Regions from separate parts of the Enterobacter sp. DVT3837 genome, predicted to be linked through region 2. Evidence: riboswitches for the same ligand, from Rfam matches in the RefSeq annotation. Region 2 holds a riboswitch; the other holds the start of a gene.

Region 1 (15,798 bases), on a different contig from region 2:
ACGATAGTGTGACGAATCACACTGGGTTTCCCCATTCGGACATCGCCGGGTCAAAGGTTCATATCACCTCGCCGGCGCTTTTCGCAGATTAGCACGTCCTTCATCGCCTCTGACTGCCAGGGCATCCACCGTGTACGCTTAGTCGCTTAACCTCACAACCCGAAGATGTTTCTTTCGATTCATCATCGACTTGCGAAAATTTGAGAGACTCGAACACACATAACATGTGTGTCGTTTCAATTTTCAGCTTGATCCAGATTTTTAAAGAGCAAAACTTCGCAGTGCACCTTTTCAGGTTCACTCTGAAGTTTTCTTGGGTTCGCAGTAAAGGATGGTGGAGCTATGCGGGATCGAACCGCAGACCTCCTGCGTGCAAAGCAGGCGCTCTCCCAGCTGAGCTATAGCCCCATCGTTTGCAATCTCTGTACCGCTCATCCTTTAAAAGGAGTTTGGTAGGCCTGAGTGGACTTGAACCACCGACCTCACCCTTATCAGGGGTGCGCTCTAACCACCTGAGCTACAAGCCTGCAGAAATTTTTACTGCTGTTTTTCATCAGACAATCTGTGTGAGCACTGCAAAGGCAGGTTCTTTAAGGTAAGGAGGTGATCCAACCGCAGGTTCCCCTACGGTTACCTTGTTACGACTTCACCCCAGTCATGAATCACAAAGTGGTAAGCGCCCTCCCGAAGGTTAAGCTACCTACTTCTTTTGCAACCCACTCCCATGGTGTGACGGGCGGTGTGTACAAGGCCCGGGAACGTATTCACCGTAGCATTCTGATCTACGATTACTAGCGATTCCGACTTCATGGAGTCGAGTTGCAGACTCCAATCCGGACTACGACGCACTTTATGAGGTCCGCTTGCTCTCGCGAGGTCGCTTCTCTTTGTATGCGCCATTGTAGCACGTGTGTAGCCCTACTCGTAAGGGCCATGATGACTTGACGTCATCCCCACCTTCCTCCAGTTTATCACTGGCAGTCTCCTTTGAGTTCCCGGCCGGACCGCTGGCAACAAAGGATAAGGGTTGCGCTCGTTGCGGGACTTAACCCAACATTTCACAACACGAGCTGACGACAGCCATGCAGCACCTGTCTCAGAGTTCCCGAAGGCACCAATCCATCTCTGGAAAGTTCTCTGGATGTCAAGAGTAGGTAAGGTTCTTCGCGTTGCATCGAATTAAACCACATGCTCCACCGCTTGTGCGGGCCCCCGTCAATTCATTTGAGTTTTAACCTTGCGGCCGTACTCCCCAGGCGGTCGACTTAACGCGTTAGCTCCGGAAGCCACGCCTCAAGGGCACAACCTCCAAGTCGACATCGTTTACGGCGTGGACTACCAGGGTATCTAATCCTGTTTGCTCCCCACGCTTTCGCACCTGAGCGTCAGTCTTTGTCCAGGGGGCCGCCTTCGCCACCGGTATTCCTCCAGATCTCTACGCATTTCACCGCTACACCTGGAATTCTACCCCCCTCTACAAGACTCTAGCCTGCCAGTTTCGAATGCAGTTCCCAGGTTGAGCCCGGGGATTTCACATCCGACTTGACAGACCGCCTGCGTGCGCTTTACGCCCAGTAATTCCGATTAACGCTTGCACCCTCCGTATTACCGCGGCTGCTGGCACGGAGTTAGCCGGTGCTTCTTCTGCGGGTAACGTCAATTGCTGAGGTTATTAACCTCAGCACCTTCCTCCCCGCTGAAAGTACTTTACAACCCGAAGGCCTTCTTCATACACGCGGCATGGCTGCATCAGGCTTGCGCCCATTGTGCAATATTCCCCACTGCTGCCTCCCGTAGGAGTCTGGACCGTGTCTCAGTTCCAGTGTGGCTGGTCATCCTCTCAGACCAGCTAGGGATCGTCGCCTAGGTGAGCCGTTACCCCACCTACTAGCTAATCCCATCTGGGCACATCTGATGGCAAGAGGCCCGAAGGTCCCCCTCTTTGGTCTTGCGACGTTATGCGGTATTAGCTACCGTTTCCAGTAGTTATCCCCCTCCATCAGGCAGTTTCCCAGACATTACTCACCCGTCCGCCGCTCGTCACCCGAGAGCAAGCTCTCTGTGCTACCGCTCGACTTGCATGTGTTAGGCCTGCCGCCAGCGTTCAATCTGAGCCATGATCAAACTCTTCAATTTAAAAGTTTGATGCTCAATGAATTAAACTTCGTAATGAATTACGTGTTCACTCGTTGAGACTTGGTATTCATTTTTCGTCCGAGGACGTTAAGAATCCATGTCACTTTGAGTGCCCACACAGATTGTCTGATAAATTGTTAAAGAGCAGTTGCAACGCGGCTTTCAGCTCACCGTTGCGAGGTCCCGTATATTACGTTTTCCTCATTCAGAGTCAAGCGATTATTTTCACTTTTCTCTGTTGGTGTTCATCTCTGAACCCCGCTAACCCGGCGGCTTGTAAGCCGTTGTTCCGTGTCAGTGGAGGCGCATTATAGGGAGTTCTCAGACGTTGACAACCCCTCTTTTGAAAAAAACTTTCAACCGCCTCTTTTTTGCTCAAAACCGTGCTACAACGCCAGTTTTTCGAGCGTTTCAAAGCCGTAACGATGTAAAACGGGTAAAAGTTGTTCAGTTTCTTTTGTGATCGCCATACAAAAAGCGATATTTGCATCGGTAGATTTTGCATCTGGCGCTTCATGTTCCAGCAACCAGGCAGTACGACGCGCAATTGCCGCACCGGAATCCACCAGACGAGTCCCCTCTGGCAGAACAGCCAGAAGCTCTTCCTGTAAAAGAGGGAAATGGGTACATCCCAGAACAACGGTGTCTGGCGGCTCCGGCATCCGCAACCACGGGCGCAAAATGCGGCGCAGCTCTTCCAGCGAAACAGCGTGTCCATGCAACTTCGCTTCAGCCATTTCGACAAGCTCCGCCGATCCGAGCATTGCTATCTGGCATTCATTAGCAAAGCGGTCGATCAGTTCACGCGTATAAGGACGCTTCACGGTGCCACGTGTTGCCAGCAAACCAACGATACCGTTCGCCGTCAGACGCGCGGCTGGCTTTATTGCAGGAACGACGCCCACAACCGGGAACTGGAATTTTTCACGCAAGGCAGGAAGGGAAACCGTACTCGCCGTATTGCAGGCGATAACCGCCAGCGCAAGGGGGTAACGCTTTTGTACCGCGGTAACAATTTCAACCACACGCTCAACAATAAACTCTTCGCTTTTTTCCCCGTACGGAAAAGCGACGTTATCAAAAGCGTAGATGTAATGGAGATTCGGCAGGAGATGCCGAATCTCATCATAGACCGAAAGCCCACCAACGCCGGAATCAAACACCAGTACAGTGGGACGCGGATCAGAAGGTGTAGCTGCCAGACAAGGTGTATTCCCGTCCTGCAGTTTGATAGCCATAAACTGTCTCGTAATCTTTATCGAACAGATTGGCTATTTTACCACGAACTGTGAGGTGAGAGGTGACAGGATATGAAACTGCGATATCCCACAAACTTACGCCACCCATTTTCACACGTTCTGACGCATAGGTATTCGGATCGATCGCAACGTCGTAACGAGTTCCCAGATAACGGTACGCCAGATTCCAGTCGAGATCCCAGACCTGCCAGTCAAGCTGATACTTAACCTGCTGCTTAGAGCGGCGAGCCAGGACTTCGTTGGTTTTCGCATTACGTGGGTCAACATAATCGTAAGAGATCTGATGGCCTACCGGGCCAGTGTCAAACTGCGCCGTGGCTTCCACGCCTTTGATACGCGCTTCATCAACGTTGTAGTAACGGTATGTATGCGGATCGCTGCTGATCAGATTATCAATATCATTACGATAACCTGTAATACGCCAGTTAACCGGTCCCGTCAGGCCTTCAAAACCTCCTTCCCACTGCTTACTCTCTTCCGGTTTAAGGTCTGGATTACCATAGTTTGCACTGTGGATCTGACTCATCGTAGGCGCTTTAAATGCGGTACCGTAGGAGGCTATCACGCGATAACCATCCACAAACTCCCACGCTGCGCTGGTTTGCCATGTTCCATAGTTACCAAAGTTGGAGTTGTCGTCATTACGCGCCGCCGCTTCCAGCGTCACGCTGTTGAACTGCTGCATCGCTGAAACGAAAACGCCGGTATTACGCTGCTCGTAACCTTTATCCAGGTAGCCCGTTCCGGCCTGCGTCTTCTGCTTTTGCCAGTCCAGTCCTGCACCAATGTTGCCGTGACCGACTTCAACAGTATTAAGCCACTGGGTGGTGTACTGCTTCACATCATCCATCGTTGCGGAATCAGCATAGCGCCCTTTCTTCGGGTCATAGTTCTGATCTTTACTGCGACCGTAACCCGCCACCAGTTGTGACTGGAAAATCCCCTGGTTGTAACGTAGTCCCGTATCCCAGTTCTGGCTGTAGAGCTGGCGAGTATCCGGTCGCCCATCCACCATAAAGTTGGCGTCATAGTGATCGTAACCGTCATACGCCGTGCGGTTGTCATAACCAAAACCACGGAAGAAGCCGCTCACGCTGTCGGTAATCTGCTGTTCCACAGAGCCGTACAGTGACTTACTCATAAAGCCATCGCGGTCAGGCTGACGCGGTGCATCCTGGGCTGCAATATCAAAACCACGGGTATAGGTATAGTTACCCGCCATCGTGATCCTGGTTTTATCAAGAACCTGCTGGAAAGAGCCATCATAGGTTTGGTAACCCTTAGACCCCACACCTGCAGAAATTTCCGCACCCGGTTTATCGCGTCCGGTAATGATGTTGATCACACCGCCAATCGCGTCGGAACCATACAGAGCCGAACGTGGGCCACGAATGTATTCAATACGCTGAATCAGGGAAGTCGGGATCTGGCTCAGGTCAGGTACGTTGCTGATCCCGGCGTTATTCAAAGGAATACCGTCAATCAGCACCAGCACATGGCGAGATTCAGTTCCGCGAATAAATGTCGAAGAGTTCGAGCCCATTCCACCGCTTTGCGCGATATCCACGCCAGGCAGACGTGACATGATTTCCACCACACTCTTTGCCTGCCAGCGTTCAATATCTTCACGCGTCACAACAGATGTCGGAGCCAGAACGGTTTTTGCCGGTTGTTCAAAACGGTTTGCAGTCACCACCAACGAGTCTGCGCTATCCTGCGCCCAGCCCGAAAATGCCGTGACGGACAACGCCGTCAGCAGCGATACTTTTTTAATCATTGTTAAAGCATCCACAATATAAGAAGGATGCCGCAGGATTCATCTATAGCACGCGATGATGAAACCAAATGCGACGTGATCCCGGCAGGTCTTCGGGCTAGGTGGCTTTAGAAGGATGAAGACTTCCCATTTTCACAGTGTCTACAACGCTCATCCCGCCAGTCTTTACCGCTGCGCGTCAGCTCCAGATTTACACTGGATTCCCTTTTCACTCTCAGGAGACCGGAAACAGAATGCTACAATTAGACACGTATAGATGTCCAGATAGCTATTAGCCATTAAATCTGGACATCCCCTGAACAATGCCTACAATCCCCGCGTAATTCTTTATCACTCAGGACGCATCATGACCCCAGAACACCTCCCGACAGAACAGTACGACGCGCAGCTGGCAGAGAAAGTTGTCCGCCTGCAAAGTATGATGACGCCTTTCAACGCGCCCGTTCCCGAGGTGTTCCGCTCTCCTGTCAGCCACTACCGCATGCGCGCCGAGTTCCGCATCTGGCACGACGGTGACGACCTGTACCACATCATTTTTGATCAGCAGACAAAATCCCGTATCCGCGTAGACAGTTTTCCGGCGGCGAGCGAGCTGATTAACCAGCTAATGACCCTCATTATGGACGGTGTGCGCACCAACCCAGTGCTGCGCAATAAGCTGTTCCAGATTGACTACCTGACTACCCAAAGTAACCAGGCGATTGTCTCTCTGCTGTATCACAAAGCGCTGAATGACGAGTGGCGCGAGCAGGCAGAAGCCCTGCGCGATGCGCTGCGCGCGCAGAACATCAATGTTCATCTGATTGGCCGTGCTACCAAAACCAAAATCATGCTGGATCAGGATTACATCGACGAGCGTCTGCCGGTGGCGGGTAAAGAGATGGTGTATCGTCAGGTAGAGAACAGCTTCACCCAGCCGAACGCCGCGATGAACGTGCAGATGCTTGAGTGGGCGCTGAAGGCGACGGAAGGATCGACGGGCGATCTGCTTGAGCTGTACTGCGGTAACGGCAACTTCTCGCTGGCGCTGGCGCGTAACTTCGAGCGCGTGCTGGCCACAGAAATCGCAAAACCATCGGTTGCTGCGGCACAGTACAACATCGCGGCTAATCATATCGACAACGTGCAGATCATTCGTATGGCCGCAGAAGAGTTCACGCAGGCCATGAACGGCGTACGCGAGTTTAATCGCCTGCAGGGCATTGATCTGAAGAGCTACCAGTGTGAGACGATTTTTGTCGATCCGCCGCGCAGTGGCCTGGACAGCGAAACCGAGAAGATGGTGCAGGCGTACCCGCGTATTTTGTACATCTCCTGTAATCCGGAGACGCTATGCAAGAACCTCGAAACATTAAGCCAGACGCACAAGGTTGAACGTCTGGCGCTGTTCGATCAGTTCCCGTATACGCACCATATGGAGTGTGGTGTACTGCTCACGGCGAAGTAATTATCTGGCATTTTTGGCAGGTGGAGCTTCGCTCACCTGCCTTACAAATAATTCATTACTCTGGTAACTGGCTCTTACGGCTACGCATGCGCGAGCCAATCCAGAACACCAGCGCCACAGACAGTACCGCAGGGAAGAAGTTAGAGCCGATATCCGGATACTCGGCACGCACCACTGTGCTATACAGCAACACACCCAGAATAAAGCAGGCGGCAGCCAACCCCGGTAACCCGACCGGCATAGTGCGGTTCAGGTAACGTTGATGCAGACAGTAAACCGTCAGCACCAGTGCAATTAGCGGGAAAATCGAAAAAGGTACGATTGAGCTAAAAATAGCGGCAAACGTACCATTAATGGATAAGCCAGCGATCAATGCCAGCAACAGCGTCCCTTTATCCTGACCTGACTGTTTCATTACTCACCTTCACTCTTCGGTTTGATGTGCCAGTTTCTCTTGTTCACGGCGATACCAGTAGTACGCACCTTTAGAAATCATGCGAAGCTGTAATACCAGTCGCTCTTCGAGCTGCTTGCGTTGTTCAATGCTGATATCCAGCGCTTCGGCACCCGCGCTGAAAACAATCGTCACCATCGCCTCAGCCTGTGCTTCAGTAAACGCACGCGGCATATGGTTTTCGAGTTCAAGATAGTCGGCAAGTTCCGCGATGAAATGCTGAATTTCACGCGCGACGGCAGCACGAAACGCCGCAGAGGTTCCGGAACGCTCGCGCAGAAGCAGACGAAACGCGTTGGGGTTATTGCCGATAAATTCCATAAAGGTCGACACGGAGGTGCGGATCACGCTGCCGCCTTTTGCGATACGCTGACGCGCCTGGCGCATGAGCTGACGCAGCATCAGACCACTTTCGTCGACCATGGTCAGACCCAGTTCATCCACATCACGGAAGTGACGATAGAAGGACGTTGGCGCAATCCCGGCCTCGCGCGCAACTTCACGCAGGCTCAAACTGGCAAAACTACGCTCGGCACTCAGTTGACTGAATGCGGCTTCCACCAGCGAACGCCGGGTTTTCTCTTTTTGTTGTGCTCTTACGCCCATCACGATAGTTGAATCCTTCCAAAGGCCTGATGGCACTATACCAGAGAATAAAATTAATCTGTTTGCCTGGCTTTGTGAATGATTGTTTACGCGCGGTTTGTGCTTCACTGCCCGAAAAAAGCACAACGATAATTGGGTTACTCTGGCAATGATGTTATGATTCTGTTGCTTTTATGTATAAGAACAGGTAAGCCTTGCCATGCCACATTCCTACGATTACGACGCAATAGTTATTGGTTCCGGCCCCGGCGGCGAAGGTGCTGCTATGGGTCTGGTGAAACAGGGAGCCCGAGTAGCGGTCATTGAGCGCTACCATAATGTTGGCGGCGGTTGCACCCACTGGGGCACCATCCCTTCGAAAGCCCTCCGCCACGCCGTTAGCCGCATTATCGAATTTAACCAGAACCCTCTCTACAGCGACCACTCCCGACTTCTTCGTTCATCCTTTGCCGACATCCTGAATCACGCGGATACCGTCATTAACCAGCAGACACGTATGCGTCAGGGGTTTTATGAGCGTAACCACTGTGAAATTTTGCAGGGTAACGCGCATTTTGTTGATGAGCACACCCTGGCGCTCGAATGCCACGACGGTTCGGTTGAAACCATCACCGCTGAAAAATTCGTTATTGCCTGCGGCTCACGCCCGTACCACCCGGCCGATGTAGATTTCTCGCACCCACGCATCTACGACAGTGACTCCATCCTCAGCCTGCACCACGAACCACGCCACGTGATTATCTATGGCGCTGGGGTGATTGGCTGCGAATATGCGTCGATCTTCCGGGGCATGGAGGTCAAAGTTGACCTGATCAACACCCGCGATCGCCTTCTGGCCTTCCTCGACCAGGAGATGTCGGATTCCCTCTCGTATCACTTCTGGAACAGCGGTGTCGTCATTCGCCACAACGAAGAGTACGAGAAAATCGAAGGCTGCGATGACGGTGTGATTATGCACCTGAAATCCGGCAAAAAGCTGAAAGCCGACTGTCTGCTGTATGCCAACGGCCGTACCGGTAACACCGATTCGCTGGCGCTGGAAAACATTGGTCTGGAAACCGACAGTCGCGGTCAGTTGAAGGTCAACAGTATGTACCAGACCGCCCTGCCGCACGTTTATGCAGTCGGTGACGTTATTGGCTATCCAAGTCTCGCGTCAGCAGCCTACGACCAGGGACGCATTGCGGCTCAGGCGCTGGTGAAAGGCGAAGCAACGGCGCATCTGATTGAAGATATTCCGACAGGGATTTACACCATCCCGGAAATTAGCTCAGTCGGGAAAACCGAACAGCAACTGACAGCCATGAAAGTGCCTTACGAGGTAGGTCGTGCGCAGTTTAAACATCTGGCGCGCGCGCAAATCGTGGGGATGAGCGTGGGAACGCTGAAGATTTTGTTCCATCGCGAGACGAAAGAGATCCTCGGTATTCACTGCTTTGGTGAACGCGCCGCGGAAATCATTCATATCGGCCAGGCGATAATGGAGCAAAAAGGGGGTGGTAACACCATCGAGTACTTCGTTAACACCACCTTTAACTACCCGACCATGGCAGAAGCCTATCGGGTAGCGGCACTAAACGGTCTGAACCGCCTGTTTTAACGCGCTGTCAAAATGGCCATCCATTGAACTCCGGATGGCCTCTGCCAGCTGCTCATAGCGGCTGCGCAGCGGCGAACCCGGGCGATATACCAGGCCAATCGTACGGCGCGGCTCTGGCTTAATGCACGGCAGGTACACCACGCCATCTCGCGTGCGTTCACGAGGTACGGCCAGCGCAGGCAGCAGTGTAATACCACTTCCCGCAGCCACCATATTACGCAGCGTTTCCAGGCTGGTTGCGCGGAAATGGGTATCTTCATCAGCACCCGCTTCAAAGCAAAAACCCATCGCCTGATCGCGCAGGCAGTGGCCATCTTCCAGCATCAGCAGCTTCTCGCCGGCCAGATCGGCCATCGGCACGCGATCGCGGTTCGCCCACGGGTGATCTTGATAGATCGCCAGCATCATCGGCTCATCAAACAGCGGCACCTCAATAAAGGCTTCGCTCTCTTTGACCAGCGCCAGAATGGCACAGTCGAGCTTACCGCTATCTAACTGCGCCAGCAGCTGATGGGTCTGCGCTTCATGCAGGTACATTTCAAGTTTCGGGAACGTCTGGTGCAGCATCGGAATGATGTGCGGTAACAGGTACGGGCCAACGGTTGGGATCAGGCCAATATGCAGTGGGCCTGACATCGTTTCCCCCTGCTGGCTTGCCATTTCCTTGAGCACTTTGACCTCGCGCAGCACGGTGCGCGCCTGATCAACCAGCAAAAGACCTGCCTGGGTGAACAGTACCTTACGACTGGTGCGCTCCAGCAGCATCACACCCAGCTCATCCTCCAGCTTGCGGATCTGACCGCTCAGTGTAGGCTGGCTGACGTGGCAGGAATCTGCCGCGCGGCGAAAATGACGGTGCTCGGCTAACGCTACCAGGTATTCAAGATCACGAATATTCATTATTCATCCTCCGTCGCCACGATAGTTCATGGCGATAGATAGCATAGCAACGAACGATTATCCCTATCAAGCATTCTGTTGAATAATACACCACATAGACGAGGCGGCACGTGTTTGACCCAAAACGACCCCGCTCCGTCAGCGAGTTTCTCTCAAAACTCGAACAACTAAAGCCAACGTGAACTTTTGCGGACCCCGTGGTCCGCTTTTTTTTGCGTAAAAAAGCCTGGCGTTAAGCCAGGCTCCGTTTTTCTCCCACTCCCCGTGGGAGAGGGCCGGGGTGAGGGCACCCGCCCGCACAGTTTAAACTAAGCGGTTTTTCGCATCCGCAATCGCCTGCGCGACCTGCTTAGGTGACACGCCGCCTTTCGCCGCACGCTTATCCAGGCAAGACTGTAATGCCAGAATCGGATAAACATCATCCCCGATAACCGCACTGAACTTCTGCAGCTCGGCAAGCGCCAGATCTTCCAGCGGTTTACCCTGGCGAATCGCTTCCACTACCGCTTCGCCCACAATATGGTGCGCTTCACGGAACGGTACGCCTTTCGCAACGAGGTAATCCGCCAGCTCAGTGGAGTTTGCATACCCCTGCTGCGCCGCTTCCTGGCAACGCGGGCGTTTCACCTGAATACCATCCAGCACCAGTGCGCCCATATGCAGACAGTCCAGCCAGGTGTCGAGCGCGTCGAACAGCCCTTCTTTGTCTTCCTGCATATCTTTGTTATACGCCAGCGGCAGCCCTTTCAGGGTCATCATCATGCCGGTCAGCGCGCCCTGGACGCGGCCACACTTGCCGCGGATAAGCTCCAGCGCATCCGGGTTTTTCTTCTGCGGCATCAGGGAAGAACCTGAAGTCACACGGTCAGACAACTCGACAAACCCGGCCTCACCGGAGTTGAAGAAGATCAGGTCTTCTGCGAAACGCGACAGGTGAACCATGCCGATAGAAGCATTTGAGAGCAGTTCCAGCACGTGGTCACGGTCAGACACGCTGTCCAGGCTGTTACGGGTGGCAGAGGCAAAGCCCAACCAGCCTGCCAGCTGTTCACGGTCAATTTCATACGCCGTACCGGCCAGCGCGCCGCTACCCAGCGGACTCACGTCCAGACGTTTCAGAGTATCCTGCAGACGGCTTTCATCACGCGCCAGCATCTCGACATAGGCCAGGCACCAGTGCGCAAACGTCACTGGCTGCGCACGCTGCAGATGGGTGTAACCCGGCATGACCGCGTCCTGGTTATTCTGAGCGGTTTCCACCAGCGCACTCTGCAGTTGACGGTTAGCGGCCAGCAGTTCGCCAACGGTATCTTTACACCACAGCTTCAGATCGGTTGCGACCTGGTCGTTACGGCTACGGCCAGTGTGCAGCTTCTTACCCAACTGACCGACTTTATCGATCAGTTTGCCTTCTACCCAGCTGTGAATGTCTTCGGCATCACTCTGGAGAATTTGCTCCGGGTTCAGACGCACTTCTTCCAGCAGGTTGTTCAGCGCTTCTTCCAGCTGCTGTTGCTCATCTGCGGTCAGTACCCCCACGGTAACCAGCGCTTTGGACCAGGCCACAGAGCCGACAATATCCTGTTCGGCCAGGCGGTAGTCGAAGCGCAAAGAGTCGTTGAACTGTTTGAACCGCTGATCCGCTGCCTGTGTAAAACGCCCACCCCAAAGTGCCATAACATCGTTCCTTTATTCGTTAGTTCCGCCGGGTAGCGATACGCTTGCCCGGCCTGCGGTCATTCAAAAAAAACTTACGCTAAAATACGCGTGCCAATCGGCGTGCCGTTAAACAGCGCCGGGAGTTGCTCCGCGTGACGCCAGGAGGCGATATCTACCGGGCGGCCGAGCGTGCGCGCGGCATCCAGTGCAGCGTTCACTTTGACGATCATACCGTCGGTAATAATGCCCTGCGCAATCAGCTGCTCGGCTTTCGCCGCCGTCATTTCCGCAATGCGCTGACCTTTGCCGTCCAGAATACCGCTCACGTCGGAAAGCAGGATCAGGTCTGCGCCCAGCGTTGCCGCCAGTGCAGTTGCCGCCTGGTCCGCGTTCACGTTCATCAGCTCGCCCTCTTCGGTGACACCGATAGAACTGACCACCGGCAGGAAACCGCCATCCAGCAGCGTGTTAATCAGCTTAGGCGAACCTGGCTGTGCCAGTCCAACATGGCCGAGCTCTTCATCGAGCTGGGTCACTTTTACACTATCGCCATCGCCCAGATAGAGGCCGACAGAGGCAATATGGTGCTTCTTCGCCCATGCCAGCAACGTTTTGTTCGCCGTTCCCGCCAGTGCACCGGTAATGATGCCAATCTGATCGGCAGGCGTGACGCGCAAGCCATTTTTCTTTTTCACCGGCAGGTTGAGCCCTTTCATCAGCTCATCCACCACGCAGCCGCCACCGTGAACAATCACCAGCGGACGTTGGTGCGATTCGCGATAGTTAACCAGCGCGGTAAAAAGACGCTCCAGCGCTTCTTCGCTGTCCAGCAGTACACCACCGAGTTTGATAATTAATGGGTTCATCATCACACCTTAAATAAGAGCCTGCGTTTCAGGGAAGCCGAAACGAATATTTGCGCACTGCATGGCCTGAGCGGCAGCGCCTTTGAGTAAGTTATCTTCTGCGGCGACCACAATCAGGTGTTCGCCCTGCACAGCAAAGCCGATATCGCAGAACGGCAAACCGACCACGTTTTTCAGCGCCGGGACGCCTTTATCGTACAAACGCACCAGCGGTTTATCCGCGTATGCCTGAGTGAAGACCTCGTTCACCTGTTCTTTGGTTACGCCCGGTTTCAGGCGGCAGGTAATGGTTTCGAGGATCCCACGCGGGAAGCTGCCCAGGTGCGGGGTGAAAATCACCTCCGCGCCCAGATGGGTGGTAATTTCAGGGTGATGACGGTGGTTAAACACACCATACGGCTGAAGGCTCACTTCGCAGAAGCTGTTGGAGATAGCAGCCTTGCGCCCGGCACCGCTCACGCCACTGGTGGCGTTGATCACCGGCCACTGATTCAGATCCAGCAGACCTGTGTCGATCAATGGCTTAAGTGAAAGCTGCGCCGCCGTCGGGTAGCAACCCGGGACAGCAATCAGATCCGCTTCTTTCAGTTTGTCTGCGCTCCACTCCGCCAGGCCGTACACCGCTTTTTCAAGCAGATCCGGGTGCTGATGGGTAAAACCGTAATATTTTTCATAGAACGCGCCATCGTTAACACGAAACGCGCCAGAGAGGTCGAACACCACACAACCGGCCGCCAGAAATTGCGGTGCCAGGTCGTGGCTGACTTCGTGCGCAGTGGCCAAAAACACCACGTCGACGCCTTCGGTGAACTCACTGATGTCAGACATTGGCTGCAACGGCAGATCAACAATGCCCTTAAGTTGCGGATGCAAATCAGAAATTAACTTTCCTGCATCATTGCTTTGCGCTGACACGGTCAAAGCGGTTATGGTCATATGTGGATGGCGATTCACGTAGCTTACAAGCTCTGCGCCCGCATAACCGCTAGCGCCTACAATCAGCGTATTCAACATCGGGTTCCTTTATGCTCAACGTTAATGTATTTTTATTCACATTTATTGCATGAATATTGATACTATCACGACCTAAGGTGTGTCAACAATGAAAATGAACTTACCGCCATTTATCGAGATCTACCGCGCTCTGATTGCCACACCGTCCATCAGTGCAACCGAAGAAGCGCTGGATCAGAGCAATGAGTCTTTAATCAATCTGCTGGCGGGTTGGTTTAGCGATCTTGGGTTTAACGTTGAGGTTCAGCCCGTCCCCGGAACCCGCCACAAATTTAACCTGCTCGCCCGCACCGGAACCGGTGCGGGCGGCCTGCTGCTGGCCGGTCATACTGACACCGTACCGTTTGACGACGGTCGCTGGACGCGCGATCCGTTCACCCTGACCGAGCATGACAACAAGCTCTACGGTCTGGGCACCGCCGACATGAAAGGATTCTTCGCCTTTATCCTCGACGCGCTGCGTGACGTGGACGTGACGAAACTGAAAAAACCGCTCTACATTCTGGCGACCGCCGATGAAGAAACCAGCATGGCGGGCGCTCGCTACTTCTCTGAAAACACGTCGATTCGCCCGGATTGCGCGATCATCGGCGAGCCAACGTCTCTGCAACCGATTCGTGCGCACAAAGGCCATATCTCGACGGCAGTACGCGTGCTGGGCCAGTCCGGCCACTCCAGCGACCCGGCGCGCGGGGTGAACGCCATTGAGCTGATGCACGATGCCATCGGCCACATCATGCAGCTGCGTGATTCCCTGAAAGAGCGCTACCACCATGATTCGTTCACCGTTCCTTATCCGACGCTGAACCTCGGCAGCCTTCACGGCGGCGATGCCTCCAACCGTATCTGCGCCTGTTGCGAGCTGCACATGGATATCCGCCCGCTGCCGGGTATGACGCTGAGCGATCTGAACGGATTACTGACAGAAGCCCTTGCACCGGTGAGTGAACGCTGGCCTGGTCGCTTGACAGTTTCCGATCTTCATCCGCCAATTCCGGGCTACGAGTGCCCGCCGGATCACCAGTTGGTCGACGTGGTGGAAAAACTGCTCGGCGAGAAAACCGATGTGGTGAACTACTGCACCGAAGCGCCGTTTATTCAAACGCTCTGCCCGACGCTGGTCCTTGGCCCTGGCTCCATCAACCAGGCCCACCAGCCGGATGAGTATCTGGAAACTCGCTTTATCAAGCCAACCCGCGAACTGATTACTCAGGTTGTGCATCACTTCTGCTGGCATTAATGACCTTTCCCCTCTCATCTGAGAGGGGAAAATCTCGCGATCTCCGTCACATTCCCATAAGCATCACTTATCTGACGCGAAGCGAATTAAATTTCGTAAATTACCCACATTTATTCGTTTGCTGAACCGTTTTCGCAGCAATTGACGACGGGGGTTTTACGTGGCTTTATAAAGGGAGATGACAAAATAATGTCCAGAAGATTTTCGACTGGGCATAAACAAAAATGATGGGGTGACTGGGTTTTTATGAACGAACAATATTCCGCGTTGCGTAGTAATGTCAGTATGCTCGGCAAAGTGCTTGGAGATACCATCAAAGATGCGTTGGGGGAGAACATCCTCGAGCGTGTTGAAACCATCCGCAAGCTATCGAAATCTTCTCGTGCAGGTAATGAGGCCAATCGTCAGGAGCTGCTAACCACGTTGCAGAACCTCTCTAACGATGAGCTGTTACCCGTTGCACGCGCATTCAGCCAGTTCCTTAACCTGGCAAACACCGCTGAGCAATACCACAGCATTTCGCCAAATGGCGAAGCTGCCAGCAACCCGGAAGTCATTGCCCGTACGCTTCGTAAACTCAAAGATCAGCCAGGCCTCAATGAAGACACCATCAAAAAAGCGGTGGAGTCCCTTTCGCTGGAGCTGGTACTGACCGCGCACCCAACCGAAATCACCCGTCGTACCCTGATCCATAAAATGGTGGAAGTGAACAACTGCCTGAAGCAGTTGGATAACAAAGACATCGCTGACTACGAGCGCAACCAGCTGATGCGCCGCCTGCGCCAGCTGATTGCCCAATCCTGGCACACCGATGAAATTCGTAAGCATCGCCCAAGCCCG
Region 2 (15,798 bases):
AGAAATTGCGCCAAACAGCGCGCCGCTAATGACGTAATGGCGTTCCAGGCCATTCCATGCCCCCATACAGAACAGGGTGCAAAAAATACCGATATTTTGCGCCAGCGTTTTGTTCTGGCGGAAAAAATTGACCTTCATCAGGTTCATATAGACGGGCATAAAGACCACATCACGCAGCCATTCAGACAGGCTGATGTGGAAGCGACGCCAGAAATCCTGCGGGTTTTTCGCAAGAAGCGGCATATTGAAGTTTGCCGGAATATTCAGCCCGAACAGGCGGCCTGCGCCGATGGCCATATTGCTGTAACCTGCAAAATCAAAGTAGAGGTAGGCGCTATAGGCAATCGACATCACCACGCCCACGGTCAGCGTAAACGGCTTATGGCTCCAGGGCTGCACGACAAGCGAATCGATCAGCATGGCAAACAGGAACTTCTGGATAATGCCGGTAATGATTTGCTCTAAGGCCACTAAAAACTGTTCACGGTTAAGTGCAAACACGGGCTTGCTGACATCATTCATCCATGTCCGCCAGCGGTACATAGGGCCAGCCAGGATAATAAAAGGCATAAAGAGATAGCAGAAATAATGCAGGAAATTCTGGCCTTCTTTTTTACTGCGATAGAGCAATACATCAATTGCGCGGAACGTCATAAAAGAGAGGCCAATCATGCCCCAGTGGTTATTTAAGTGTAATTTCACCAGGAACAACGGCAATAATGTTAAAACGACCGCCTGCCACGTTTTTAACCATCCTTTGGCTTTTAACGTGGCGAAAACATAAAAACTGAAAAAAACGGCTACGGGAACAAGGTAATCACCCTGAAAAATATAGCCCCAACCTAATGCTGTCAGTATGGAGAATGCTGATAACCAGGTCAGACGATGGCGTAATACGCGGTTAACCGCCGCAAACACCAGGGCGGATGAAAACAAATAGACAAAAAACATTCCTGAGCTATACATCATTCGGCCTCAGAACTTTTGATATTCAAAATGCAGCTGCATGCTCATGCTGTCATCAACAGAGGTCCATGCGACAACGGTGATTGCCAACAGGAGATAAAGGAAAAAAAGACGGATCGCGATTTTCATCATTTAAAACTCTGTGCAATAAAGCGAATCATAGGAACCCAGGCCAGTTCGGAAGGGTGCAAACGATCCCAGTTCCAGCCATTCTGATAAGGCATGGCGTACATATCTAAATAAGGGATCTGGTTCTTTTCCAGAATGGTTTTAATTTGCTTATCAACCGGGCGGAAGGTATCGGTATTGTAAAGTGCCCAGGGATTAACCGGGTCGACGATAGCAATCACCTGCACGTGACGTTCTTTCAGCAGCTGGACGGTTTTACTGAACGCGGCGATTTGCGCAGGCACGACCGGCGTGTCATCCCACTGTTGCGGTTTACCGTCCTCTTCGTAAATCGTTTTGTCCATCCACAGCGTGGCCGCGCTCTGCTGGCGTTTTTTATTTAACTCGCGCGCGTTCGCCAGCTCTTTATCCCAGTCTGGGGCGATGTGGGTGGTTGGCTGCTGCGGCCAGGGCTGTACCGTCTGGGGCGTGATGTTGAGCAGCGCCAGCCAGTCGTTTTTTATCAGGGTGCAGACGTTCGCAAACTGGAAGCTCAGCTCGTCCCACATCAGATCGGGGTGCCAGCCAAAGACACGCATTTGGCCAAAGGTTAAATGGCTTATGTCTTTACTATCAATATGCTTTAAATAATTAACCAGCAGCGGTCGCGCCTGCGGATCTTTCATCAGCGGATTAAAAATAGAACCGGGGAAATTATCGGCATAGATAGCAGGAGGCAGACCTTTTGAGTAAAAACTGTCAGGTGCCAGAAGCAACACAACTTTACTGTTTGCGTTAAGGCTATTTTTAAAACGTGAGAACAGTAAGAATTGCGTTTCGTCATCGACAAATGCATCGCCATACGCCACGACGGGCTTGTGCAATTGCTTATTAAAGTAATTATATACAGCGTAATGTTCATCTTCAGAGGTGGCGACCTCTGATGCACCGATGAAGAAAATAGCATTCCCTTCTAAGGCATGGGAAATGGTGGCTATTTTTTCCGCTTGTTCTTTAGGTGTGCCCGCCATTGATTTAATCAGTGGCTGAAAGGCGAGGGGCGGATCGAAGCTTGTCACCAACGGGTGAACACACAGGAACAAAATGGCCAGTGTCGCCATCAGGATGTGTAAGCAAAGCGTATTTTTGATTTTCATCATCAACCAGTAAGATTACATGACAGTAATTTTTTGAAGTCTGTTGTCATTTCGATTTATAACAATTACACAACAAAAGGCCATCTGTTTATGTGGCATTCTATACCAGAGCGATTTAAACGGATGAGCGTTGCTGTGTTACGGTATGTACAAGGGTGCAGAGACTGATGTGAGGTAAGCACCTGGGTGACTTTTTGCGCAGTTAAACGCCTGTGGGGAAAAATAGAAAAATTCCTGCTTTACAAGGCGCTAATAGATGTTTATAGTGCGCCTCACTTTGGAAGCGTGGCCGAGCGGTTGAAGGCACCGGTCTTGAAAACCGGCGACCCGAAAGGGTTCTAGAGTTCGAATCTCTACGCTTCCGCCAAATTCGAAACCCAGGTCGTTATGCGACCTGGGTTTTTTGTTTTAGCCGGTTTCAGCATGCGATTCAGTCATGCTGATGTGGCGCTGGAACGGTGTTCTTCCATACACAGTGTGTATCAGCTGCAGGGCGCGCAGCGTGTTGTCAACAGGACAAAAAACCTGCTCAATTTTTAGCATAATGTTTTGTTTTATATTTTTTAACGTCCAGCCCTGGCTATTACTATTTTTAATGCCCATACGGTTTTTCGTATAATAAGACGCTGTCTCCATTACGAGAGACATCATAGTGAACAGGTTCTTAATAATTTTTCATGTTTCATTTAATTTTCTGCAAATAGTTTGGTCTGACACGCAAAACTGATTAAATCATGGTGTGGATCACTGCCGACAGAACATAACTAAAATATAATGGCGGTATCGTTCTGAAGCAGGGTTTATTCGCTTCAAAAAATTACTATTATCCACCATGAATGGAAGACATGATGAGAGGAAAAATCCCCAAGAGCGAGTTGCTGGTGACGTTCGAAGTTGTGGCGCGTCACGAAAGCTATACCCGCGCGGCAGAAGAGCTGGCGTTAACGCAGAGTGCAGTGTTCAGACAGGTGACGGCCCTGGAGGAGTTTTTACACACCTCATTATTTAACCATGCCAAAAAACGGATTTTTCTAAATGCAGCTGGAAAGCATTATCTGAATATCGTGAAAGAGACGCTTAATAGGCTGGAGCGCGATACAAATATGATAATGAGCTGGCAGCCTGCCGTTCAGGTGGTGGAGTTAGCGGTAAATCCTACCTTCAGTACGCACTGGCTGATCCCCAATTTATGGGAGTTTAATAAATTAAATCCTGATATTATTGTCAACATTCACTCGCTGGCTAATATCGGCGATTTTTTAAATCGTGAATACGATGCGGCTATTATGCGCGCAGATTTGGTAATGGTGCCAACTTACTGATTTAGTGTACGATGGTGTTTTTGAGGTGCTCCCGTGGCTTCCATCTCCATCAGTTGTCCCTCCTGCTCAGCTACTGAAGGCGTGGTGCGTAACGGTAAAAGTACTGCCGGACATCAGCGCTATCTCTGCTCTCACTGCCGTAAAACATGGCAACTGCAGTTCACTTACACCGCTTCTCAACCCGGTACGCACCAGAAAATCATTGATATGGCCATGAATGGTGTTGGATGCCGGGCAACCGCCCGCATTATGGGCGTTGGCCTCAACACGATTTTACGTCACTTAAAAAACTCAGGCCGCAGTCGGTAACCTCGCGCATACAGCCGGGCAGTGACGTCATCGTCTGCGCGGAAATGGACGAACAGTGGGGCTACGTCGGTGCTAAATCACGTCAGCGCTGGCTGTTTTACGCGTATGACAGGATACGGAGGACGGTTGTGGCGCACGTCTTCGGTGAACGCACTCTGGCCACACTGGAGCGTCTTCTGAGCCTGCTGTCGGCCTTTGAGGTCGTGGTATGGATGACGGATGGCTGGCCGCTGTATGAATCCCGCCTGAAGGGAAAGCTGCACGTAATCAGCAAGCGTTACACTCAGCGAATTGAGCGGCATAACCTGAATCTGAGACAACATCTGGCAAGGCTGGGACGGAAGTCACTGTCGTTCTCAAAATCGGTGGAGCTGCATGACAAGGTCATCGGGCATTATCTGAACATAAAACACTATCAGTAAGTTGGAGTCATTACCGAGGAAGGCGTCAATTATTCTGGCGCCACATTTTACTCAGCGTGTATTTCATTACGGTTAAGTATTTGCCTAAGATGAAGTGAAACGCCGTAAATAGCATTGCTGTTTTATAACGCGCTATTTTCTCATTATGTAAGCCGACCGGTTTGCCACATTTGTGGTAGGGAAGGGGGTGACAATCCCCCGCAGCCCCCGCTGCTGTGATGCTGACGACCCCGTAATGACCACTGATCGTGAGATTGGGAAGGACGGGCGAGGAGGACGCTAAGCCAGAAGACCTGCCTGTCGGGAACGTTCAACAACTTCGGTGGGAAGTGGGTTGTACTGATGCATCATACAGTCGAAAGACTGGGGTTACGTGTATCTATACCTCCCGACCACCCTGGACAGGATCAGGGCCATGGCGGCAAAGCAGTACGCGTTTGTTCTTGCAGGTACCGGAAGCGGTTGTGGTAAAACCACGGTGACGCTAGGCCTGTTGAGTCTGTTAAAACAGCGTGGGTTACGCGTCCAGCCATATAAAGTGGGCCCTGACTACCTTGATACCGGCTGGCATACCAAAGTCAGCGGTACGTCCTCCCGCAACCTCGACAGCTTCATGCTTCCTGAGCCGATACTCAACGCGCTGTTCTGCGAGCATATGCAGCAGGCGGATATCGCGGTGATTGAAGGTGTGATGGGGCTGTATGACGGCTACGGCACCGACCCGAACTATTGCAGCACCGCCGCGATGGCAAAACAGCTGGGCTGCCCGGTGATTCTGCTGGTGGATGGCAAGGCGGTTTCTACTTCAATTGCCGCCACGGTAATGGGCTTTCAGCGATTTGATCCCACCCTCAATATTGCCGGGGTGATTGTCAATCGCGTCAACAGCGAATCACATTATCAGTTGCTCAAAACGGCAATTGAACACTACTGCACGGTACCCGTCCTGGGTTATGTCCCCCGCGTTGAAGGCGTCGGTTTGCCCGAGCGCCATCTGGGACTGGTCACCGCCCGGGAGTCGGTCGCGGACCTGCAGACCTGGCAGAATTTTTCCGCCATTCTCGAACGTACGCTGGACATCGGGCAACTTCTCTCGCTCAGCCAGATGGCGTCGCTGCCGCAGGGCTCCTGGCCCGCGCTCCCTGACGGGGACGCCGGGCGCGGGTTGACGCTCGCGATGGCCGATGACGAGGCCTTCAACTTCTATTACGCGGATAACATCACGCTGCTCGAACGTACCGGGGTCGACATTATCCGCTTTAGCCCGCTGCGCGATACCCATTTACCTGACTGCCAGATGGTCTGGCTTGGGGGCGGTTACCCGGAGCTGTACGCGGCACGGCTTGCGGAAAACACCACGATGCTTGCCAGCCTGCGGGAGGCGCACCGGCGAGGCGTAGCGATCTACGCCGAGTGTGGTGGGCTGATGTATCTCGGCAGCACGCTCGAAGATAGCGAGGGGGCCACGCACCGGATGGCCAATGTTATCCCCGGCCACAGCAGGATGGGTAAACGGCTGACCCGTTTTGGCTATTGTGAGGCGCAGGCGCGCCAGCCCACGCTGCTGGCCGATAGCGGAGAGGTGCTGCGTGGGCATGAATTTCACTATTCCGACTTCTCTCCCCAAACCCCCGCGGTACTGGCGTGTCGCAAAGTACGCGATGGCGTGACGATGCAGGAGTGGACGGGCGGCTGGCAGGTTGGCAACACGTTCGCAAGCTATCTGCACCTCCACTTTGCCCAACGCCCCATGATGCTCAACCGCTGGCTGACGGCGGCGAGGGGGGCACTATGACCCTGCTGGCCTGGTGCGTCGCGTGGCTGCTCGATGTCACTATCGGCGACCCGCAAAACTGGCCGCATCCGGTGCGCTGGATAGGCAACCTGATCAATGCGATGCAGCGGAGTATTCGCCGCTGCTGTCATAGCGACACGGCGCTACGCGTTGGCGGCGGCGTCATGTGGCTGGTAGTGGTGGGGCTGACCTGGGGCATAGCCTGGGGCGTACTGGCGCTCGGACGGATGGTTCATCCCTGGCTGGGCTGGGCGATTGAAGTGTGGATGATGTTTACCGTGCTGGCCGGGCGCTGCCTGGCAAACGCTGCACGGGACGTTGAAGGTCCTCTGCGAGCGGGCGACCTTGATGAAAGCCGCGAAAAACTCTCCTGGATAGTGGGACGCGATACGTCTCAACTTCAGCCGGAACAGATCAACCGGGCGGTGGTGGAGACCGTCGCGGAGAACACGGTCGATGGCGTTATCGCCCCACTGTTTTTCCTCATGCTGGGCGGTGCGCCACTGGCGATGGCCTATAAGGCGGTGAATACCCTCGATTCAATGGTGGGCTACAAGCACGAAAAATACCGCGCGATCGGCATGGTCAGCGCCCGTATGGATGACCTGGCGAACTATATCCCCGCTCGTCTGAGCTGGCTTCTGTTGAGCATCGCGGCGTGGCTATGCCGTGACGATTTCTCCCGCGCGCTGCGCGTCGGCTGGCGCGACCGCTACAACCACAGCAGCCCCAACTGCGCGTGGGCAGAAGCGACGGTCGCCGGCGCGCTGGGCATCCGGCTTGGCGGACCCAACGACTATTTTGGCCAGCGCGTAGAAAAGCCGTGGATTGGCGACGCGCAGCGCCCGATTGCGGTAGACGACATTTCCCGAACGATTCGACTGATGTGGGTTTCCTCCACCCTGGCGCTGGCGCTGTTTATCGCAGCACGCTGGTTGATGGTTGGCGTGGCCTGAGGACAAGAGACAATGCAATACATCCAGCAACCCCAGGCGATTGAAGCCAAAAGTTTCGACATCATTGGCGAAATCATTCGCGAAACGCGGCCGGAATACCGGTTTGCCAGCCCGCTGCATGAGGCGATCGTCAAGCGGGTGATCCATACCACCGCAGATTTTGACTGGCTGGATATTCTCTGGTTTTCAGATGATGCGCTGGAACAGCTTTGCGCGGCGCTCCGTCGCCCGTCAGTTATCTATACCGATACCACGATGGCGCTCTCCGGGATCAACAAAACGCTGCTGGCGACGTTCGGGGGTGAATGTCGCTGCTATATCAGCGACCCGCGGGTGGTGGCGCAGGCAAAAGCGCAGGGAATAACCCGCTCGATGGCGGCGGTGGATATCGCGGTGACGGAAGAGAGCGAGAAGGTCTTCGTTTTTGGTAACGCGCCAACGGCGCTGTTTCGCCTGCTTGAGCATGATGTTGCCGTCAGCGGCGTGGTGGGTGTTCCGGTGGGTTTTGTGGGAGCGGCGGAATCGAAAGAGGCGCTGACGCACAGCAATTTGCCCGCGATTGCGGCCCTTGGGCGCAAAGGCGGCAGCAATGTGGCGGCGGCGATTGTGAACGCCATGCTCTATTACCTGCAGGGGGCGCGATGAGCGATTCAACCTTCGATGCCCCGGTATGGCATAACGGGAAGGCGTTACGTAAAGGCTACACCACCGGTTCCTGCGCGACCGCGGCAGCGAAAGTCGCCGCACTGATGGTGCTGCGCCAGCATCTTATTCATCAGATCTCCATTGTGACCCCCTCCGGCGTCACGCTATGTCTGAACGTGGAGTCGCCGCACATTGAAGGTCAGCAGGCGATTGCGGCCATCCGCAAAGACGGGGGGGATGACGTCGACGCCACACACGGCATGCTGATTTTCGCCCGCGTGACGCTCAACGACAGCGGCGAGATTACGCTTTCGGGTGGCGAAGGCGTGGGGACCGTCACGCGTAAAGGAATTGGCCTACCCATCGGCAGCGCGGCGATCAACCGCACGCCGCGTCACACCATTGAGTCCGCAGTGCGCGAGGCGATTGGTCCGACGCGCGGGGCTGACGTTGAGATCTTTGCGCCTGAAGGTGAAGCGCGGGCGCAGAAAACCTACAACTCACGCCTCGGGATCCTGGGCGGGATTTCGATCATCGGCACCACCGGTATTGTCACACCGATGTCAGAGGAGAGCTGGAAACGCTCGCTCTCTCTGGAGCTGGAGATTAAACGCGCGGCGGGGCTGGAACGGGTCGTGCTGGTGCCGGGCAATCATGGCGAGCGTTTTGTGCGCGAGCAGATGGGCATTGATGAAGATGTCGTGGTCACCATGAGCAACTTTGTCGGCTACATGATCGAAGAGTCCGTGCGGCTGGGGTTTCGCCAGATAGTGCTGGTCGGCCATCCCGGCAAGCTCGTCAAAATTGCCGCCGGGGTTTTCCACACCCACAGCCATATCGCCGATGCGCGCATGGAAACGCTGGTGGCGCATCTGGCGCTGCTCGGCGCGCCGCTGGAGTTACTGACCCTCGTCAGCGATTGTGATACCACCGAGGCGGCGATGGAGCATATCGAAACCTGGGGTTTTCAGGCTATTTACAGCCACCTCGCCAAACGTATCTGCCTGCGCGTGATGCAGATGCTGCGCTTTACCAAAACACCGCCGACCTGTGACGCCATTCTGTTTTCCTTTGATAACCAGGTGCTGGGTAGCAACCGCCCGGTCGAGGCGATTGCCCGGGAGCTGCAATGTTAACGGTTGTGGGGATGGGACCTGCGGGATTGCATCTGATGACGCCCGCTGCGCGTGAAGCCATTGAGTGTGCCGATGCGCTGGTCGGCGGAAAACGTCATCTGCTGCAGTTCCCGGCGTTTTGCGGCGAGACCTTTGTCCTGGGCGCTAACATTCCGGCGCTGCTGGCCTGGATTGAGGCGCGTCAGGCGAAAAAGGTGGTGATTGTCGCCTCCGGCGATCCGCTGTTTTACGGTATCGGAACGCGAATGGTGGCGCATTTCGGTATTGCGCGCGTGCGCATTATTCCCGGCATCAGCGCAGTGCAGTACCTGTGTGCGCAGGCGGGCATTGATATGAATGAGATGTGGCTCACCAGCAGCCATGGTCGCAGCGTGAATGTGGACGAACTGGCACGGCATCGCAAAGTGGCGATGGTCACCGATAGCCAGTGCGGGCCGAAAGAGATTGCCGCGCAGCTGGTGGCACGCGGTAAGGGCCATCGCTGGATGGTGATTGGTGAAAACCTGGCGATGGAAAACGAACGGATCCACTGGCTGCCCGTCAGTGCGGTCAGTGCCGACTATGAAATGAATGCAGTGGTGATCCTCGATGAAAGATGAACTGTTTTTGCGCGGTGAAACGGTGCCGATGACCAAAGAGGCGGTACGCGCCCTGGCCATCGCAAAGCTTGCGCTGCACTGCGCCAGCCACCTGATTGATGTCGGCGCGGGGACAGGGAGCGTGTCGATAGAGGCGGCGCTGCAGTTTCCCTCGCTGCGCGTGACGGCCATTGAACGTAACCCTGCGGCTCTGCAGCTGCTTGCAGAAAATCGCCAGCATTTTGCCTGTCACAATATCGCTATTTTGCCGGGCGTAGCGCCGTTGCCGGTGGCGGATAAGGCCGATGCGGTATTTATGGGCGGCAGCGGTGGCCATCTGACATCGCTTATTGACTGGTCCATGCGCCAGCTACATCCAGGCGGACGTCTGGTGATGACGTTTATCCTGATGGAAAACCTCAATACCGCGCTGGCCCATCTGCAGCAGATTGGCGCGCAGGACATTGATTGCCTGCAAATGCAGGTCTCCGCACTGGCCCCGCTTGGCAGCGGCCACTATTTCAAACCGAACAATCCCGTTTTTGTTATCGCCTGTCAGAAGGAAGAACATCATGTCTGAGACGTTTGATTCCCGTTGCGTGTGGTTTGTCGGTGCAGGTCCCGGCGATCGAGAGCTCATTACGCTCAAGGGATACCGGCTGCTGCAGCAGGCGCAGGTGGTCATCTATGCCGGTTCGCTTATCAATACCGAACTGTTGGCCTATTGCCCACAGGGGGCGGAATGCCACGACAGCGCGGAACTCCATTTAGAACAGATAATCGACCTGATGGCGGCTGGCGTAATGGCCGGAAAAACGGTGGTACGTTTACAGACCGGTGATGTTTCGCTCTACGGTTCCGTCCGGGAACAGGGGGAAGTGTTGACCAAACGCGGAATCGCCTGGCAGGTGGTGCCCGGCGTCAGCGCCTTCCTCGGCGCTGCGGCGGAGCTTGGGGTGGAGTACACCGTGCCTGAAGTCTCGCAGAGCCTGATTATTACCCGCCTCGAAGGTCGTACGCCGGTGCCGGCGCGTGAACAGCTGGAGTCATTTGCCAGCCATCAGACCTCAATGGCGATTTATCTTTCGGTCCAGCGTATTCATCGGGTGGCGGAACGCCTGATTGAAGGTGGTTATCCAGACACCACGCCCGTTGCCGTCATTTATAAAGCGACCTGGCCGGAAAGCCAGACCGTACGCGGCACGCTGGCGGACATCGCCGACAAGGTACGCGAGGCGGGGATCCGCAAAACGGCGCTCATTCTGGTCGGGAAATTCCTGGGCGAGGAGTATCACTACTCAAAACTCTATGCCGCGGATTTTAGCCATGAATACCGTAAAGCCTGAGTCCATCGCGCTTTTTTGCCTGACCCCGGGCGGCGTGCGGCTGGCGAAGCGGCTGGCGGCGATGCTGCCGGTAACCTGCTTTACCAGCGAGCGTTTGCAGGAAGAGGGCTTTGTTCCCTTCGACGGCGGCTTTGCCCCGGCGGTTCGCGAGGCGTTCACGCACTACCCGTCGCTGATTTTTATCGGCGCAACCGGCATTGCGGTGCGCGTCCTGGCACCGTTAATCCACGACAAACTGAGCGACCCGGCGGTGGTGGTGATCGATGAACGCGGGCAGCACGTGATTAGCCTGCTTTCCGGCCATGCTGGTGGTGCGAATGCGTTAACCCGCCACCTGGCGGGAATACTGGGGGCTGACCCGGTGATTACCACCGCCACGGACGTCAACGAGATGGCCGCGCTGGATACCCTTGCCTTCCAGCTGAATGCCCGAATGAGCGATTTCCGAACGACGGTAAAAATCGTCAACCAGATGCTGGTGAGCCACCAGCGGGTAGGGCTGTGGTGGGATGCGGAACTCGATGACGACGTCAGTCAGTGCGATCGGCGCGGGTTTATCACCGTGAGCGACCTGCAGCACCTGCCGGAACTGGATGCGCTGGTGTGTATTACGCTGCGAAACACGCTGCCGGAACTGCCATTGCCGCACTGGAAGCTGGTCCCTCAGCGGGTCGTGGCGGGCATCGGCTGTCGACGCGACACGCCGTTTCCGCTGCTGGCGACGCTGCTGGCGCGTCAGCTTGAGGCGCAACGGTTCGACCCGCTGGCCCTAAAAGCGATTGGCAGCGTCTCCCTTAAAAAAGACGAAGCGGGCCTGCTCCAGCTTGCCGCCTGCTGGGGTGTGCCGTTTGAAACCTTTACCGCTGACGCGCTGCGTGAGCACGAACATCGCTTTCCGGCTTCACCGTTTGTACGCCAGACGGTTGGAGTGGGGAGCGTCTCGGGACCGGCAGCGTGGCTGCTGAGCCATGGGCAACTACGAGGCGAAACCCTGCGCGAACAGGGCGTCACTATCACTTTGGGAGTTTCACACTGATGTTAACCGTAATTGGAATCGGCCCTGGCTCGCAGGCCATGATGACCATGGAAGCCGTAGACGCGCTGCAGGCGGCAGAAATCATCGTTGGCTACAAAACCTACACCCATCTGGTGAAGGCCTTCACCGGCGACAAACAGGTGATCAAAACCGGTATGTGCAAAGAGATTGAGCGCTGTCAGGCAGCGATCGAACTGGCGCAGGCCGGGCATAACGTCGCGCTTATCAGCAGCGGCGACGCCGGTATTTATGGGATGGCGGGGCTGGTGCTGGAGTTGGTCAGCAAACAGAAGCTGGACGTTGAGGTTCGCCTGATCCCCGGAATGACGGCCAGTATCGCCGCCGCATCTCTGCTTGGCGCACCGCTGATGCACGATTTTTGCCACATCAGCTTAAGCGATCTGCTGACGCCGTGGCCGGTCATCGAAAAACGTATTGTCGCCGCGGGAGAAGCGGACTTCGTCATCTGTTTCTATAACCCGCGCAGCCGGGGTCGTGAGGGCCATCTGGCACGGGCGTTTGAGCTGCTGTCCGCCAGCAAAAGCCCGCAAACGCCGGTAGGGGTAGTGAAGTCTGCCGGGCGTAAAAAGCAGGATAAGTGGCTGACCACGCTGGGCGATATGGACTTTGAGCCGGTCGATATGACAAGCCTGGTGATCGTCGGAAATAAAGCCACCTTCGTTCAGGAGGGGCTGATGATCACCCCCCGGGGCTATGTGCTGTGAACTATGGCGACGTACTGGTCATGGGCGGCACCAGCGATGCCCGCTCGATCTGCCAGCAACTGGATGCGGCGGGCGTGGCCTACACCCTGTCGGTGGCGACGCCCACCGGGCAGTGGCTGGCGGGCGACATTAACGGTCGGGTGCGCTGTGGCCGCCTGGAGCCACAACAGATGGTTGACTGGCTGGCGGAAAACAGGACCCGCTGGGTGATTGACGCTTCGCATCCCTACGCTGAGGTGGTCAGCCGCAACATCCTGACGGCCTGTGAAACGGTGGGCGTGTTACTTAGCCGCTATCAGCGCCCCGAACAGCTCAGCGAGCTGACGCATCCGCTGCTCTACAGCGTGCCGGGAATTGAAGAGGCCTGCGAGATCGCACGGCGGTTTGGCGAACGCGTGCTGTTGACCACCGGCAGTAAAGATCTGGCGCGCTGGCGCGCCGGGCTGCCGGAGAAAACGCTGCTGGCCCGGGTTTTGCCAGTGCCCGAGGTCATCGAGCAATGCGCCGGACTTGGCTTTGGCGTCACCGAGATCTTCGCTATGTGCGGGCCCTTCAGCGCTGAATTTAACGCGGCGTTTTATCGCCAGTGCCGGGCAGACGTGATGATAACCAAAGCCTCCGGTGCGGAAGGTGGCTATCAGGAGAAGGTTCAACCCTGTCTGGATGCGGGCATCCCCTGCATCGTGATTACACGCCCGGCACCGCTGGTGACGGGAGAGGAATTACTGGAAAGTCAGGCCGCATTCGCCGGGCGTTTAGCGCGCTGGCTGGCCGCTGTTTAAGGAGTTAGAGATGAAAAAGGCGCTTCTGGTGGTCAGCTTTGGTACCAGCTACCACGATACCTGCGAGAAGAATATTGTGGCGTGCGAGCATGCGCTGGCGGAAAGCTGCCCTGACCGCGAGCTGTTTCGGGCATTCACCTCCGGGATGATCATTCGCAAGCTCAAACAGCGTGACGGCATTGAGATCGACACGCCGCTGCAGGCGCTGAAAAAGCTTGCGGCTCAGGGATATCAGGACGTGGCGATCCAGTCTCTGCACATCATCAACGGCGATGAGTACGAAAAAATTGTCCGTGAAGTGCAGAGCCTGCGCCCGCTGTTTACCCGCCTGACGCTGGGGGCACCGCTACTGAGCAGCCACGACGATTACGCGCAGCTGATGCGCGCGTTGCAACAGCAGATGCCGACACTTGGGGCCACGGAAAAAGTGGTGTTTATGGGCCACGGTGCCAGCCATCATGCCTTTGCGGCCTATGCCTGCCTCGACCACATGATGATGGCCCAGGGCTTCCCGGCCCGCGTCGGCGCGGTGGAGAGCTATCCGGAAGTCGACATCCTGATTGAGAGCCTCGGTAAAGAAGGCGTCACCGCCGTGCATCTGATGCCGCTGATGCTGGTGGCAGGCGATCACGCCATCAACGATATGGCCTCTGACGACGAGGACTCCTGGAAGACGTTGTTTAACGCCGCCGGGATCACGGCGACGCCATGGCTGAGCGGGCTGGGTGAAAACCCGGCGGTACGCGCAATGTTTGTCGCCCATCTCCAGCAGGCGCTGAGCGTCACGATGGAGGAGGCGGCATGAGCGGCAAACTGTACGCCCTGAGTACCGGGCCGGGCGCGCCGGATCTTATCACCGTGCGTGCCTCACGGATCCTTGGTTCGCTGGATATTCTCTACGCCCCGGCGGGCCGCAAAGGCGGTGATAGCCTGGCGCTTTCTATCGTCCGGGCGTTTATCGGCGAACAGACCGAAATCCGCTGCTGCCACTTTCCCATGAGCGCCGACAGTGCTGAAAAGGAGGCGGTGTGGGATGAGGTGGCCGACGCGTTAGTGCGTGAGGTGAACGACGGGAAACAGGTTGGTTTTATCACCCTTGGCGATGCCATGCTGTTCAGCACCTGGGTGTTCTTACTTCAGCGCATTGGCAGCCCGGACTGGCTGGAGATTGTGCCCGGCGTGACGTCGTTTGCCGAGATTGCCGCGCGTTCAAAAATGCCGCTGGCGATGGAACAGCAGTCGTTGGCGGTGATTTCCTGTACTGCGCCGGAAGCAGAAATTGCACTGGCGCTGCAGCAACACGACAGCCTGGTGCTGATGAAGGTCTATGGCCGGTTTGCGCGCATCAAAGCGCTACTGACGCAGGCCGGACTGCTGGACTGTGCACTGATGATGTCAGAGGCCACGCTCCCCGGCGAGCAGTGCTGGCGGCATCTGGATGAGGTTGCTGATGACCAGCCGTTACCCTATTTCTCGACCATTCTGGTCAACAAACAGTGGGAGTATGCGCAATGAAACTCGAACAACAGCTTAAACAGCTGTCATTAAGTGGCCTGGCGGCGGCGCTATTGCTGATGGTGGTGCCGGAGCAGGCGTTCGCGATGCATATCATGGAAGGGTTTTTACCGCCGATGTGGGCGCTGGCGTGGTGGCTGCTCTTCTTACCGTGTCTATGGTACGGGCTGGTGCGCCTGCGTCGTATCGTGCAGGAGGATAATCACCAGAAAGTTCTGCTGGCGCTGTGCGGGGCGTTTATTTTCGTGCTGTCGGCGCTGAAGATCCCATCGGTAACCGGCAGTTGCTCGCATCCGACCGGCGTGGGGCTCGCCGTGATTCTGTTCGGGCCGGGCGTCGTCGCCATTCTTGGCGCCATCGTGCTGCTGTTTCAGGCGCTGCTGCTGGCGCACGGCGGGTTAACCACGCTTGGCGCGAACGGCATGTCGATGGCGGTGATTGGGCCGGTTGTCGGGTACATGGTGTGGAAGATGGCCTGCCGTGCCGGGCTTCGCCGTGACGTCGGGGTATTTTTGTGCGCCATGCTGGCGGATCTGGTGACCTATTTTGTCACCTCGGTCCAGCTTGGCGCGGCGTTCCCGGACCCGGCGACGGGTGCCGCGGGCTCGATGGTGAAATTCATGGGCATTTTCTGCCTGACGCAAATCCCCATTGCCATCGCGGAGGGCTTGTTAACCGTCATGATTTATGACCAGTTGACCAAACGTCGGCTGATTACCGCACAAGGATACTGAGATGAAAAAGACGCTGATGCTGTTGGCGATGGTGCTCGCCCTGATCGTAATGCCATTTTTTATCGATCACGGTGGCGAATTTGGTGGCTCGGATGGTGAAGCCGAAAATCAAATCCAGGTTGTGGCACCTCATTACACGCCATGGTTCACGCCGCTCTATGAACCCGCCAGCGGCGAAATTGAAAGTCTGCTGTTTACGCTCCAGGGATCTATTGGCGCAGCGGTGATTTTCTATATTTTGGGCTACACCAAAGGCAGACAGCGCC

The links. A riboswitch is a leader RNA that binds a small molecule or an ion and turns the genes downstream of it on or off. The one in region 2 is predicted to bind cobalamin.
Region 1: linked by a shared signal. The riboswitch ahead of btuB (TonB-dependent vitamin B12 receptor BtuB) and the one ahead of AC0XWG_RS22220 (cobyrinate a,c-diamide synthase) in region 2 are both predicted to bind cobalamin.

Annotation. Positions count from the first base shown of each region.
Region 1 is NZ_JBWDLA010000001.1:1,648,777-1,664,574, reverse strand. Features, by position in the region: rRNA gene AC0XWG_RS08150 (23S ribosomal RNA) at 1-152, opposite strand, end outside; tRNA gene AC0XWG_RS08145 (tRNA-Ala) at 333-408, opposite strand; tRNA gene AC0XWG_RS08140 (tRNA-Ile) at 451-527, opposite strand; rRNA gene AC0XWG_RS08135 (16S ribosomal RNA) at 597-2,136, opposite strand; gene murI (glutamate racemase) at 2,523-3,374, opposite strand; gene btuB (TonB-dependent vitamin B12 receptor BtuB) at 3,319-5,172, opposite strand; cobalamin riboswitch at 5,239-5,414, opposite strand; gene trmA (tRNA (uridine(54)-C5)-methyltransferase TrmA) at 5,519-6,619, shown strand; gene AC0XWG_RS08115 (YijD family membrane protein) at 6,675-7,034, opposite strand; gene fabR (HTH-type transcriptional repressor FabR) at 7,044-7,682, opposite strand; gene sthA (Si-specific NAD(P)(+) transhydrogenase) at 7,879-9,279, shown strand; gene oxyR (DNA-binding transcriptional regulator OxyR) at 9,253-10,179, opposite strand; gene argH (argininosuccinate lyase) at 10,483-11,856, opposite strand; gene argB (acetylglutamate kinase) at 11,931-12,707, opposite strand; gene argC (N-acetyl-gamma-glutamyl-phosphate reductase) at 12,714-13,718, opposite strand; gene argE (acetylornithine deacetylase) at 13,807-14,958, shown strand; gene ppc (phosphoenolpyruvate carboxylase) at 15,205-15,798, shown strand, end outside.
Region 2 is NZ_JBWDLA010000002.1:1,472,173-1,487,970, reverse strand. Features, by position in the region: gene AC0XWG_RS22250 (MBOAT family O-acyltransferase) at 1-966, opposite strand, end outside; gene AC0XWG_RS22245 (D-alanyl-lipoteichoic acid biosynthesis protein DltD) at 1,095-2,231, opposite strand; tRNA gene AC0XWG_RS22240 (tRNA-Ser) at 2,511-2,598, shown strand; gene AC0XWG_RS22235 (hypothetical protein) at 2,640-2,834, opposite strand; partial or broken gene AC0XWG_RS22230 (LysR family transcriptional regulator) at 3,080-3,529, shown strand; one part of gene AC0XWG_RS22225 (IS1 family transposase) at 3,587-3,836, shown strand; one part of gene AC0XWG_RS22225 (IS1 family transposase) at 3,836-4,284, shown strand; cobalamin riboswitch at 4,425-4,599, shown strand; gene AC0XWG_RS22220 (cobyrinate a,c-diamide synthase) at 4,700-6,079, shown strand; gene cbiB (adenosylcobinamide-phosphate synthase CbiB) at 6,076-7,035, shown strand; gene AC0XWG_RS22210 (cobalt-precorrin-8 methylmutase) at 7,048-7,680, shown strand; gene cbiD (cobalt-precorrin-5B (C(1))-methyltransferase CbiD) at 7,677-8,816, shown strand; gene AC0XWG_RS22200 (cobalt-precorrin-7 (C(5))-methyltransferase) at 8,810-9,415, shown strand; gene AC0XWG_RS22195 (decarboxylating cobalt-precorrin-6B (C(15))-methyltransferase) at 9,405-9,974, shown strand; gene AC0XWG_RS22190 (cobalt-precorrin-4 methyltransferase) at 9,967-10,740, shown strand; gene cbiG (cobalt-precorrin 5A hydrolase) at 10,721-11,776, shown strand; gene AC0XWG_RS22180 (precorrin-3B C(17)-methyltransferase) at 11,776-12,501, shown strand; gene AC0XWG_RS22175 (cobalt-precorrin-6A reductase) at 12,498-13,283, shown strand; gene cbiK (sirohydrochlorin cobaltochelatase) at 13,294-14,088, shown strand; gene AC0XWG_RS22165 (cobalt-factor II C(20)-methyltransferase) at 14,085-14,798, shown strand; gene cbiM (cobalt ECF transporter S component CbiM) at 14,795-15,532, shown strand; gene AC0XWG_RS22155 (energy-coupling factor ABC transporter substrate-binding protein) at 15,534-15,798, shown strand, end outside.